Regions from separate parts of the Allobosea sp. NPDC055594 genome, predicted to be linked through region 3. Evidence: riboswitches for the same ligand, from Rfam matches in the RefSeq annotation. Region 3 holds a riboswitch; each other region holds the start of a gene.

Region 1 (4,246 bases), on a different contig from region 3:
GATCATGCGCCCGGAGGTGCCCCAGGAAACGTCGCGTGCCGAGAGCGTCATGCCGGCCGCCTGGCGCGATAGAGGATGATGGCGAAGGCCGGTGCGCCGACCAGCGCGGTGACGACGCCGATCGGCAGGATCTGCTGCGGCACCAGGATACGCGAGAGGATGTCGGCGAGGATCATGAAGATTGCGCCGATGACGAGGCAGACCGGCAGCAGGCGGGTATGGCCGGGGCCGACCAGGAAGCGGGCCGCGTGCGGGATGACGAGGCCGACGAAGCCGATCGTGCCGACGATGCTGACCATGGTCGCGGTCATCACCGCGGTCACCGCGAAGAGTATGATGCGCACGCGCGTCACCGCGACGCCGAGCGAGGCGGCGGCATCGGCCCCGAAGGCGAAGGCGTCGAGCGCCTTGGCGTGCAGCATGCAGATCGCGAAGCCGGCGAGCGCGACCGGCGTCGCGACGAAGACGTCCGGCCAGCGCACACCGCCGAAATTGCCGAGCAGCCAGAACATCACGCCGCGCGCCTGCTCGGCGCTGGCGAGCGTCGTGACGATCGTCGCCGTCGCGGCGTTGAAGAGCTGCGAGCCGGCGACCCCCGCGAGGATGACGCGGTCGCTCGCCCCGCCGGCGCCGGCGGCCAGCAGCGCGACGATCAGCAGGGCCGCGACCGAGCCGAGGAAGGCGCCGCCGGAGACGGTCAGCGCCGCCCCGCCGAAGCCGAGGATCATTACCGCAACCGCGCCGGTCGAGGCGCCGGCCGAGATGCCGAGAATATAGGGCTCGGCCAGCGGGTTGCGCAGCAGCGCCTGCAGGATAGCGCCCGACAGCGCCAGTGCCCCGCCGCACAGCCCCGCCATCAGCGCCCGGCTCAGCCGGTAGTCGAAGATCACGCCCTGCTGGATCGCGCTGACCGGATAGCCGAGATCGAACAGCCCGTTGCCGAGCGCCTGGAAGGCGGTCGCCAGCGGAATCCGCATCTCTCCGATCGTCACCGCAAGGGCGATGGCGAAGACCAGCGCGGCCAGCGCCGCGACCGCGATGCCGATCCGCGCCGGCCAGTTCGGCTGGACGGGGTGGTGGCTCACCGCGCCAGGCCGAAGCGCTCGATGCCGCGCGCCAGTGCCTCGATGCCGTCGACGGTGTCGAGCCCGGCGCGCGTCGCGCCGACATCCATCACCACGATCCTGTCCTGCTTGACGGCATCGAGCTTGCTCGCCACCGGGTCGGTCCTGAGGAAGTTGAGCTTGAGGTCGATATCGTCGGCGGGAAAGCGCCGGCGATCCATCCTGACCACGACGATCACGGCGGGGTTCGCGGCCGCGATGCTTTCCCAGCCGACCAGCGGCCATTCCTCATTGGTGGTGATGACGTTGCGGGCGCCGAGCTTCGAGAGGATATAGGCCGGCACGCCGTTCTTGCCTGCGATGAAGGCGTCGCCCTTGATGTCCTTGCTGGAGAACCAGACGGCGACGGGCACGTCCCGTGCCTTCAGTCCGGCGACCGACTGGACCGCCTTCTCCTCGCGCGCTTTCAGCTCGGCGACCAGTGCCTCGGCACGGTCGGAAACGTCGAAGATCTGGCCGAATTCGCGGATGTTCTGGTAGACCAGTTCCATGCCGAACATCTTGGTCCGCACGCCGTCGCCGGGGCCGGAATTGTCCTTGCCGACGCAATCGGTCGGCGAGACATAGGTCGGTACCTTGACCTTGGCGAACTGGTCGCGCTTCCCGACGATGCCGTTCGGCCCGATATGCCATTCGAACATCGCGGTGACGAGGTCGGGCTCCTGGGCGACGACCGCTTCGAAGCTCGGGTCATTGTCGGCGAGCCGCTTCACCTTGGCATTCACGGCCTCATAGGGCTTGGCGACCGGGCTGAACCAGACGGCGGTGCCGACGACGCGGTCGCCGAGGCCGAGCGCATAGAGGATTTCGGTCTGCGTCTGGCCGACCGCGACCACACGCTTTGGCGCCTGGCTGAAGGTGACGGTCTCCCTGCAGTTCTCCAGCGTCAGCGGGTACTGCGTCGGTGCCGCCTGTGCGGCCGTGGCGAGACACAGGCCGGCGGCCAGGGCGAGCGGGAGGCGGAAACGCTGGACGGCGCGCATGGGACCCTTCGAAGGCAGGAGAGAGCGGACGGCGCCGGGGAGTGAGCCCGCCGGGTGCGGTGGGAGTTGATATGTAATGTTATAACAAAACTGATAGAAGCCTGCGCCGTGGCCTGTCAAGCTGGCGCGGGAAAAGGCGCCGGCGGCGCTGTTGGAGATGGGCATCTGGATTCATCGCTCCCCGAGATGAAGGCGGGAAGCAGGCGATTGCGACGGAGCGGCGGGATCTTCGTCCCGCGCCTGCCAGCAACCCTCCGGAGCACCCCGCCCGAAAGACCTTTCCGACGATCAGGGCAGGTCTCCTGGCTCGCGGGTCGATGCTGGTTCCTCCCGGCCTTCCCGGCACGCGAGCGCCAGTGGACGATGGGTGGAGAGCTCGCCGCTTACAGTTGCGGGGGCAGCCTCGGCCTTGGCGCTGCGCGCCTCACCGAATTCCCTCTTAGCTCCAGGCCGTGACGCCTAGAGAACCATGATCGGGCCAGACCATAGATCGGCGAGGAACGGCGTCAAGCGGCTGGAACCTACGGGACCGGCGCCGTCTGCATCAGGTTGCCGCAGAGCTGGCGTAGCGTCACGACATAAGGGTTGCGGGCCAGGAAGCTCGCCTCGCCGAAATAGATCGGGATCTCCGGCAGCTCAGCGATCTCGAGTCCGGCGATACTGGTCTCGCCGCCGTCGAGGCACCAGGCCGGGATGATCGCGAAGCCGAGTCCGGCCTCGACGCAGCGCTTCACGCTCGAGCTGCCGGAGGTCGAGATCGCAATCTCCATCTCCGCGCCGTCCGGGCGCAGATAGTCGATGGCGAGATTGCGCAGCAGCTGGCCAGGCTCATAGGTCACGAAGGGGCGCCCTTGCGCCCATTCCCGGATCGCGCCGGGAGCGGGTGCTGAGCCCCAGGCGGTCGGGAAGACCAGCGCCGGCCGATAGGTACAGATCAGGTGCTGCGGCACGTTCGGGTCGCCGAAATAGCGCTCGGTGATGCACAGATCGAGACTGCCGTCCTTGATCATCTCGGGCAGGGAGGTGTCGCGCTCATAGGCGACGATCTCGACCTGCGGGAAGAGCTCGCGGAACCGGGCCAGGATCGGCGGCAGCAGATAGTAGAAGATCGCCTGCGGCAGGCCGATGCGCAGCACCGGCCGCTCCTTGTCGAGCGTGCGGTCGAGCCTCGCCAGAACCGTGTCGAGCTCCGGCAGCAGGAGCTTGTAGAGGCTGCGCCCGCGCGGCGTCAGCGTCACCGTCTTGGCGCCCTGCTCGGAGAGGACGAGGCGCTCCTCGAGCACCTGTTCGAGCCGGCGGACATGGTTCGCGGCCGACTGGTAGCTCATCCCCAGCTTGCGCGCCGCGGCCGAATAGGAGCCGTCGCGTGCGACGATGAAGAAGGTCTGGATCAGCGTCAGATTGGCTTCGCGCATGGCTCGTTCCGCGGCGGGGAGCCTCACTCTTAGCCATAGGCGGTGACCTTTCGCCACTTTCAAACAATGGCGCAAGTCGGGGCGGATCATTTGGATCGACCCGAAAGGCGAAGCGACCGAGGGTCGCGCATCGCTTTCAAGGACGCCCCCGTCGCCTCGCATGGCCCGCTCTCCTTCCCTTCATGTCGCTGTGATCGGCGCCGGAATCGTCGGCGCCGCCGCCGCGCATTTCCTGGCGGCGGCCGGGGCGCGGGTCACGCTGCTCGACGCGTCGGGACCGGCGGCCGGAGCGACCGGCGCTTCGGACGGCGCGGTCTCGGTCGCGAGCAAGAAGCCCGGCCCGATGATGGACCTCGCCCGCCATGCCCGCGCCTTCTACGGAAGCTGCGAGGCCGACGGTTTGCTGCGCGGCCTGTTCCATCGCCGCTCGACTTTTCTCGTTGCCCGCACCCGGCTCGAGGCTGAGCTCGTCGCCGAGCACGGCGCCGATCTCGCTGCCGCCGGCGAGCGCGTGCTCGATGTCGACCGGCCGACGTTGCTCAACCGCATTCCCGGCCTCGGCGACGGCGTCTGCTTCGCCCTCGAAATCCCCGATGACGGGCATGCGCTCGGCTACGAGATCACCCAGCGCCTGCTGCAGCGGAGCGCTGTCACGGTCCGGCGCAACGCGCCGGTCTCCGAGATCGTCATGCGGGCCGGGCAGGCCGCCGGCGTCGCGATCCGG
Region 2 (4,246 bases), on a different contig from region 3:
CTTGGGCAGATGCTCGGCGATCTCGGCCTTGACCCGCTCGCGCCCTTCCGCGTCGACGAGGTCGCTCTTGTTGAGCAGGATCAGGTCGGCGCAGAGGATCTGGTCCTCGAAGACCTCCTCCAGCGGGTTGTCGTGGTCGACCGACTGGTCCTGAGCCGCCTGCGCCTTCAGGGCTTCGGGATCATCGGCGAACTGGCCCTCGGCGACGGCCGGCCCGTCGACCACGGCGATCACGCCGTCGACGGTGACGCGGCTGCGAATCGCCGGCCAGTTGAAGGCCTGGACCAGCGGCTTCGGCAGAGCGAGGCCCGAGGTCTCGATCAGGATGTGTTGCGGCGGGTTCGGCCGGTCGAGCAGCTTCTCCAGTGCCGGCACGAAGTCATCGGCGACGGTGCAGCAGATGCAGCCATTCGGCAGCTCGACGATGTCATCCTCCGAGCAGCCCTCGATGCCGCAGCCGGCGATGAAGGAGCCGTCGAAGCCGAGATCGCCGAATTCGTTGACCAGCACGGCGAGGCGCTTGCCGCCGGCATTCTCGAGCAGATGCCGGACGAGGGTCGTCTTCCCGGCGCCGAGGAAGCCGGTGATGATCGTGCATGGCACCTTGCCGAGCGCGGGGTTCTGCGGAGCGTTCATTGATCTGATCCTTGTTGGCGCGGCAGCGGAGGCACGCGCGCGACCACGCCCTTGCGGAACGAGGCGGGTCTTTCCTTCCAGGGAACGATACCGTTGGCGCTGGCGGCAAAGCTCTGCGCCGCGCCGACGATCTCGTCGAGATGGCTGTCGGTGTCGAGGTCACCGATCAGATAGGTCCACTTGCCGTCGGCGGCGAGCGCGATGGTGCACGGCCGCTTGCAGACGGCGAGGCATTCGACCTCGACGACGGCGACGCGGCTGCCGGCAAGGCGCGCGGCCAGGGCCGATGCGAGCTCGACGCCCGGCCGGTCATAGCCGTCAGGCAGATCGTCGCGCTGGCGCCGGCAGGCTGTGCAGACATGGATGGTGCAGCCCGGCTCCAGCCGGGCGACGGTCGCGAGGGCGAGATCGCCTTCGAGCATGAGACTGCTTCCTTGGACTGGCGCGGCCGTTTCCGGCCGCGCGAGGCGTCAGGCTGCCGCGGTGGCGGCGCTGCGGCGCGTGACCCAGGGCCAGAGCACGCCGACGGCGAAGCCGGTGGCGAGCCAGAGCGCGGCCTGGATGGCGAGCGAGAGCGCCGCGAAATGCGCCGCGATCTCGGCGGGGACCCGGCTTTCCGGAGCGACCGGGTGCGGCGCGCCGATCAGATGCGGCAGCAGCAAAGCGAGCACGGCGAGCGCCCTTGCCCAGGAGGCCTCGACCCGCAGGAAGACGAAGAGCGCGCCTGCGGTGACGGCTGCGGTCATCAGCCACCAGAGCTGCCGGTGCTGTAGCTCCGCCGCGGCTGCGCCCGGCAGTTCCGGCGCCAGCCCCATAGCCGGGGCGAGCCCGAAGGCGAGGAAGCCGCAGACCGCCCAGGCCAGGGCCCGGCGCTCGTCGATCCGCTCGTTCGCCGCGATCATGCCGGCGAGCAACAGGGCGGCGAAGCCGATCGCGGTGCCGATCGTCACCAGGCTGGTGAAGGCGGTGCGCTGGAAACCGTCCTGCGGCTTCCATTCATGCTCGTCCCCATGCGCGGCCGGGCCGTGCGCGAGGTGGATGCGGGCTTCGCCGGTGAAAGCCGCCTGCATCGGTGCGGGCTGCGCGCGCAGCGCCGCCTCATAGGTCTCCGCCTTGAGGATGAGCGGCGTCGTGGTGACGTGCTGGAGCGCCGATATCAGCAGCCCAGCCAGAAGCCCGGCCAGAAGACTGACCGTGAGAACACGCGTGACCATTTGGCTTCCCCGTCAGTGGCAGGGGAAGGCGAGGCCGTGGCGGGCGTCATGCGCCGCATTGTGGACATTCGCGGAGGCCGCGAAGCCGACGGTGTAGACCAGCACGAAGCCGAGGATCAGCGCCGCGGCGACGGCTTTCGCGCGCTCGGAGACGCTGGCCTGGCTGGAGACGGTAGCCGTATTCATCTTGGTTCACTTCCTGGCCACCCCACCGGCAGCCTGTTGGACGACATCGAAAGACGGCAGGTCTCCTGGCTCACGGCTTGGTGTCCTGCTCCGCCTTCCCGGGAAACCCAGTGGCCGATGGCGCAGGACGCGCCGCTTACAGTTGCGGGGGCAGCCGCGGCATCGCACCGCGTTCCCTTTTCACCTCGTCGCCGAGGCACCGTCGGGGATGATCATTAGCCATCCGGCGGGCGCTGTGCAATGCACTCACGTCATTCTCGGCCGGAAGCGTAGCGAAGAGCCGAGAATCTCCTGAAAGAGATGCTCGGCTCTGCGCCCGAGCACGACGCGGAGACCAAGACATGACCGTTCCACCGCTCACCCTCGTCCTCGGCGGCGCCCGTTCCGGCAAGAGCCGCCATGCCGAGACGCTGATCGAAGCCCTGCCGGCTCCCTGGATCTACATCGCCACCGCCCAGGCCTATGACGAGGAGATGCGCGCGCGGATCGCCGAGCACCGGGCCCGCCGCTCTCCGGACTGGCGGACGATCGACGCGCCGATGGCGCTGCCCGAGGCTCTGCGTGTCGTTCCGCGCGGGCGGCCGGTGCTGGTCGACTGCCTGACGCTCTGGCTGACCAATCTCATCCTGGCCGAGCGCGATATCGCCATCGCCACAGGTGATTTGATGCTCGCCTGCCGCGAGGCGCAGGGGCCGATCGTGCTGGTTTCGAACGAGGTCGGCCTCGGCATCGTGCCGGAGAATGCGCTCGCCCGCCGCTTCCGCGACGAGGCCGGGCGGTTGCACCAGCGCCTTGCGAGTCAGGCGGAGCGCGTGGTCTTCATGGTCGCCGGTCTGCCGATGCAGGTGAAATAGCAGGGAAGAAGCGATGACGATCGATGATGGCGAGGCCGCCCGCCACAAGGCGAAGATGGAGAAGCGCAAGGCTGTCCAGGACGCCGAGGTCGCCGGCAAGACGCTCGAGAAGGGGCTGCTGATCGTCAACACCGGACCCGGCAAGGGCAAGTCGACCGCCGCCTTCGGCCTGATCCTGCGGGCGCTCGGCCATGGCTGGCGCATCGGCGTCGTGCAGTTCATCAAGGGCGCCTGGTCGACCGGCGAACGCAGGGCGCTGGAGGCCTTCGGCGATCAGATCTCCTGGCATTCGATGGGCGAGGGCTTCACCTGGGAGACGCAGGACAAGGCCCGCGACATTGCCGCCGCGACGAGAGCCTTCGAGAAGGCGAAGGAGCTGATGGCCGACGAGAGCATCCGGCTCCTAGTGCTGGACGAGCTCAACATCGCCCTGCGCTACGACTATCTGCCGCTGGCCGAGGTCGTGGCGGTGCTGCAGGCGCGCCGGCCCGGTCTCCACATCGTCGTCACCGGCCGCAACGCCAAGCCGGAGTTGATCGACGCCGCCGATCTCGTCACCGAGATGACGCTGGTGAAGCACCATTTCGCCGCCGGCGTGAAGGCGCAGGAGGGGATCGAGTTCTGAGCGTCGCTCAGCCAGCCAGCACTGTGAGGCTGCCGAGCCCCGCCAGCCCCCACAGGATCAGGCAGGATTTCCGGTAGAGCCCGAGCGCCCGTCGGATGTCGGCCGCCTTCGCCTCGGCCCGTCCGTCGCCCATCCAGCCATCCTCGACCCTGACCGCGCCATAGACGCGCGGCCCGGCGAGCCGAAGCCCGAGCGCCCCCGCCATTGCCGCCTCCGGCCAGCCGGCATTGGGCGAGCGGTGGCGCCTTGCGTCGCGGTGCACGGCGCGCCAGGCGGCGGAGGCATCGGCCTGCCGGTCGAGCGCCGCCGCACCGATCAGCAGCAGGGCGGTCAGCCGCGAGGCCGGCAGGTTGACGAGGTCGTCGAGCCGCGCCGCCGCCCAGCCGAAGGCGAGATGGCGCGGCGATTTGTGGCCGATCATCGAATCGGCTGTGTTGATTGCCTTGTAGAGGGCCGCGCCCGGCAAGCCGCACACGCCGAGCCAGAAGGCCGGCGCGATGATGCCGTCGGAGAAATTCTCCGACAGACTCTCGATCGCGGCCCGCGCCACTCCGGCCTCGTCGAGGCTCTCAGGATCGCGCCCGACGATCATCGCGACCGCCTTGCGCCCGCCATGCAATCCATCCTTCTCGAGCCCCTCGGCGACGGCGGCGACATGCTCGTAAAGGCTGCGCTGCGCCAGCAAGGTCGAAGCGAGCAAAGCGAGCGGCAGCAGGGCAAAGGCACCCGCC
Region 3 (4,246 bases):
TCTGGTCAGGATCTCGTCGACGAGCGAGCCGCGCCCGACGGTGAAGCCGTTCGGCCGCAGGACCAGCGCCTTCGGCCGCTCCTTGCCGATACGCTGCGCCAGGAGCGCGAGGCGGGCGTCGATCTCGCCGATCAGGGCTTCGCCGCGGGCCGGCTCTCCGAGCAGCGCCGCCATCTCGGCGATCTGGGCCTTGACCCCGGCGAGGTCGCGCGGCACGCCGAATTCCCTGACCGGTGCGCCGACGCGCTTCAGCAGCGCGACGGTATTGCGGGTGGTGAAGCTCCCGGCGATGACGAGATCGGGCCGGAAGGCCAGCAATTCCTCGACGAGGCCGTGATTGGCCGGGTACCGGCGGGCCGCCTCTGCCATATTGGCGTTGCGCGGGTCCTGCGAGAGCCAGGTCACCGAGGCGATCGCCGCGGGATCGGCGAGGCGCAGCACGAGCTCGTCCGTGCACATGTTGAGCGAGACGATGCGCTCCGGCCTCGCGCCCGCTGCCGGCGTAGCCGCGAGCGCGAGGCTCGCGACCACGAGCGCTGCGCCGAGGGCGCATTTTGAGCGGCGCTCCGCCATCATCCGCCGAACGCGACCTTGACGCCACCGAAGGCGCCGAAGCCGGGCACGAGGAAGCCGACGGGATTCTCCCAGCGTTTGTCGAACAGGTTGTCGACGCGCCCGAAGACCGTGACCTTGTCGGTGGCCTTGTACTCGGCGGCGAGGTTGACCAGCGTCGCGCCCTTGGCCTTCAGGCGAGGCACCGAAAAGTCCCGGTTCCCGTCGACCCAGGGACCGACATAGATCAGCGTCGCCGAGAGGCTGAGCTTATCCATCGGGGTCCAGGTGACTGTGCCGCTTGCCTTGTGACGCGGCCGGCGCAGCAGTTCCTGTCGCGCGACCTCATCCTTGGCGAGCGTGAAGGTGTAGTCGGCCCTGACACGCAACTGCTCGGAGATCTGCAGCGCGGCGAAGGACTCGACACCCTTCGTCTCGGCCTTTCCGATATTGGCGTAGGAGTTGCGCGCCGCGTTGGTCGCGATCAGGTTCTGAATGTCGTTCTGGAACCAGGTCGCACCGAACTGAACGCGCCGGTCCAGAAGCGGCTGCTCGAATCCGACGTCCCAGCCCCGGCTCTCCTCCGGCTTGAGATTCGGGTTGCCGAAGAAGTTGAAGCCCGGCCGGTAGTCGATGAAGAGTTCGGCGAGCGTCGGCGCCTTGAAACCGGTGCCATAGCTCGCCTTCAGCTTGGTCTCGGTCCCTGGAACGATGTAGGCCGGCGCGATCCGGTAGGTGGTGTGGCCACCATAGCTGTCATCGTGGTCGTGACGGATGTTGGCGGCCAGGAAGAAGCGGTCGGCGACATTGCCCTGATATTCGAGATAGGCCGCCTTGTTGCCGTTCGAGGCCGTGAGGCTGGGGGTGTCCAGCCGCTCGCGCTCATAGGAGAGGCCGCCGATCAGCATGTGCCCCTTGGCGAGTTCGAGATCGCCCCGCCAATCGAGCTTGGTCCGCTCACCCAGGTTCTCCGTCGGCAGGCCGAGGGCCCCGAATGCGTCGGGGGAGCGGTAGGAGCGATCCTGGTTCGAGTATGACACGCCGAAACGGTTCACAAAGCGACCTCCCAGCGGATCCCAGACCACCTCGCCGCGGGTGAAGGCCTGGGCGTAGTTCGAAAGCGATCGGTAGGATGTCGGCCGACTGGGGAAGCCGCTGTCATAGGTCGAGCGAAACTGCCCGTCGGTATAGCGGCCGACCCAGTTGACGCTGAGCGTGTCGGTCAAGGCGAAGCCGAGGCGGCTGGAGTAGCTATAGGCGTCATAGGCATTGGGCTTCACGCGCACGCCCGGCGGGATCAGGTTCGGCGGCACGGAATCGGTCGAGTCCGAGCGCATATGGGAGACGTTGAAGGCGTAGTTGAAACGGTCGTCGCCGCCGCTGAAGCCTGCGGCCTGGTTGAAGGTGCCGTGCGAGCCGGCCTCGACGCGCGCGGTCGCCTTTGGCGGTCCTTCGCCGCGCCTGGTGACGATCGAGATCACGCCGCCGATCGCGTTGGCGCCGTAGAGGCCGCTCTGCGGGCCGCGCAGTACCTCGATGCGCTCGACGTCGTCGGTCAGCATCGAGCCGAAATCGAAGGACCGGTTCGGCGTCGACGGGTCGTTGGCCTCGATGCCGTCGATCAGCACCTTGACGTGGTTCGAATTGGTGCCGCGCATGAACACCGAGGTCTGACCGCCAGGGCCGCCGATCTGGACGATGTTGAGGCCCGGCACGGCAGCGAGCGCCTGCGGTAGCGTCCGGCGCTGCTCGCGCTGGATCTGGTCGGCGGTGATGACGGTGACGGAGCTCGCGACCTCGCGTGCCGGGGTCGGCGTGCCGGTGGCGCTGACCACGACCTCGTCGAGCCGGATCGTTTCAGGTCCCGACTGGGCCCCGGCGGCAAGGGGGTTCAGCGAGGTGCCGGCGAGCAGCAGGAAGGCGAACGGCAAGGGGCCGCGCAGGGCGGTCTGGGGGAAGGGGAGCACGGAAGAAACCTCGGGCGGTCAACGTTGTGGCACGTCACCGCGAACGCGATCTCCCGCCCGCACCCGAAAAGGGCAGCGCGCAAGTGAACCAGCGATCGAAACACCCCGTCCGAACGTGTTCGCGTGTGACCACGACTGACGGCAGGTCTCCTGGCTCGCGGGTCAGCGCCTTCTCACCGCCTTCCCAGGGCCGAGGCCCCAGTGGCGTATGGCGAAAGGCTCGCCGCTTACAGTTGCGGGGGCAGCCGCAGCATGGGGTGGCGAGCCACCTGCACTGCGTTCCCTTTTGATCCCGTGAGGGAACCGTCGTGTTTACGAGTAGGGCGGGAATGAGGCGGCGTCAACGCGCGATGGGAGCGGGAGGTGTCCCGTGGCGCGACGAAGGAGGTTGCAAACTATCATTATATATTATATGAAAATGTATATTGAATTTCGAGCCACAGGAGCCGCCATGAAAATCGTCGAGATCTCCGAGAGGCTTGCGGTCGCTGGGCAGCCCTCCCTCGTCGACTTCAAGTCCCTCGCCGCGCGGGGGGTCAAGGCCATCGTCAACGACCGCCCCGATGGCGAGGAACCGGGCCAGCCAGATTCGGCCGCCGAAAGGCAGGCGGCGACCGAGGCGGGCCTGGCCTACAGCTTCGTACCGGTGACCGGGACGACCATCACCCGGGCCGATGTCGAGGCCTTCCAGGCGGCGCTCGCCGCGGCGCCGGGGCCGGTGCTGGCGCATTGCAAGGGGGGTACGCGCTCCTTGACCCTGCATGTGCTGGGCGAGGTCCTGGGCGGACGGATCAGGGCCGAGGAGGTGCAGGGTTTCGGCGCGCGCTTCGGCTTCGATCTTGCCGGCGCAAAAGCTTGGCTCGACCGCGAGAGCGCCCGCAGTCCGCAGGTCAAGGGCTTTTACGAGCCGCGCAGCGGCAGCGTGCAATATGTCGTCGCAGACCCGGCGACGGCGCGCTGTGCGATCATCGATCCCGTGCTCGATTTCGACGAGAAATCGGGCGCGACCGCGACCGTTAGTGCCGATGCCATCCTCGCCTATGTCGCGCAGCAGGGCCTCACCGTCGAGTGGATTCTCGACACCCATCCGCATGCCGATCATTTCTCGGCGGCCGCCTATCTCAAGGCGAAGACGGGCGCGCCGACGGCGATCGGCGCCGAGGTCGTCGCGGTTCAGCGTCTGTGGAAGGATTTCTACAACTGGCCGGATTTTCCGGCCGACGCCTCGCAATGGGACAAGGTCTTCGCGGCGGGCGAACGCTTCAGGCTCGGATCGCTCGAGGCGTCAGTGCTGTTCTCGCCGGGCCATACCCTAGCCTCGGTGAGCTATCTGATCGGTGATGCGGCCTTCGTCCACGACACGCTGTTCATGCCGGATTCCGGCACGGCGCGGGCGGATTTTCCCGGTGGCAGCGCCAAGGCGCTATGGGCTTCGATCGAGGCCATTCTCGCCTTGCCCGACGAGACGCGGCTGTTCACCGGCCACGACTACCGCCCGGGGGGCCGGGCGGCGCGCTGGGAAAGCACGGTTGGTGAGCAGAAGCGGGCCAACCCGCATATCGCCGGCCAGGACGAAGCCTCCTTCGTGGCGCTGCGCCAGGCCCGGGACAAGACGCTGCCGATGCCGAAGCTGATCCTCCATGCCCTGCAGGTGAACATCAGGGGTGGCCGGCTGCCGGAGCCGGAAGGCAATGGCCGGCGTTATCTGAAGATCCCGCTCGACGCAT

Evidence for each region. Region 3 has a riboswitch for cobalamin ahead of ACWGRX_RS16535 (TonB-dependent receptor plug domain-containing protein). Riboswitches for the same ligand answer to the same signal wherever they lie in the genome.
Region 1: it holds a riboswitch for cobalamin, as region 3 does, so the genes downstream of both, ACWGRX_RS13925 (ABC transporter substrate-binding protein) here and ACWGRX_RS16535 (TonB-dependent receptor plug domain-containing protein) in region 3, are expected to answer to the same signal.
Region 2: it holds a riboswitch for cobalamin, as region 3 does, so the genes downstream of both, ACWGRX_RS23215 (CbtB domain-containing protein) here and ACWGRX_RS16535 (TonB-dependent receptor plug domain-containing protein) in region 3, are expected to answer to the same signal.

What each region holds. Positions count from the first base shown of each region.
Region 1 covers NZ_JBSHIO010000006.1:77,931-82,176, reverse strand. The annotation lists gene ACWGRX_RS13935 (ABC transporter ATP-binding protein) at 1-51, opposite strand, end outside; gene ACWGRX_RS13930 (FecCD family ABC transporter permease) at 48-1,085, opposite strand; gene ACWGRX_RS13925 (ABC transporter substrate-binding protein) at 1,082-2,107, opposite strand; cobalamin riboswitch at 2,383-2,594, opposite strand; gene ACWGRX_RS13920 (LysR family transcriptional regulator) at 2,629-3,522, opposite strand; gene ACWGRX_RS13915 (NAD(P)/FAD-dependent oxidoreductase) at 3,683-4,246, shown strand, end outside.
Region 2 covers NZ_JBSHIO010000016.1:76,507-80,752, reverse strand. The annotation lists gene cobW (cobalamin biosynthesis protein CobW) at 1-636, opposite strand, end outside; gene ACWGRX_RS23225 (DUF1636 family protein) at 633-1,058, opposite strand; gene ACWGRX_RS23220 (CbtA family protein) at 1,107-1,850, opposite strand; gene ACWGRX_RS23215 (CbtB domain-containing protein) at 1,863-2,036, opposite strand; cobalamin riboswitch at 2,075-2,254, opposite strand; gene cobU (bifunctional adenosylcobinamide kinase/adenosylcobinamide-phosphate guanylyltransferase) at 2,378-2,890, shown strand; gene cobO (cob(I)yrinic acid a,c-diamide adenosyltransferase) at 2,904-3,515, shown strand; gene cbiB (adenosylcobinamide-phosphate synthase CbiB) at 3,523-4,246, opposite strand, start outside.
Region 3 covers NZ_JBSHIO010000007.1:267,666-271,911, forward strand. The annotation lists gene ACWGRX_RS16530 (ABC transporter substrate-binding protein) at 1-531, opposite strand, end outside; gene ACWGRX_RS16535 (TonB-dependent receptor plug domain-containing protein) at 573-2,519, opposite strand; cobalamin riboswitch at 2,643-2,842, opposite strand; gene blh (bifunctional sulfur transferase/dioxygenase Blh) at 2,971-4,246, shown strand, end outside.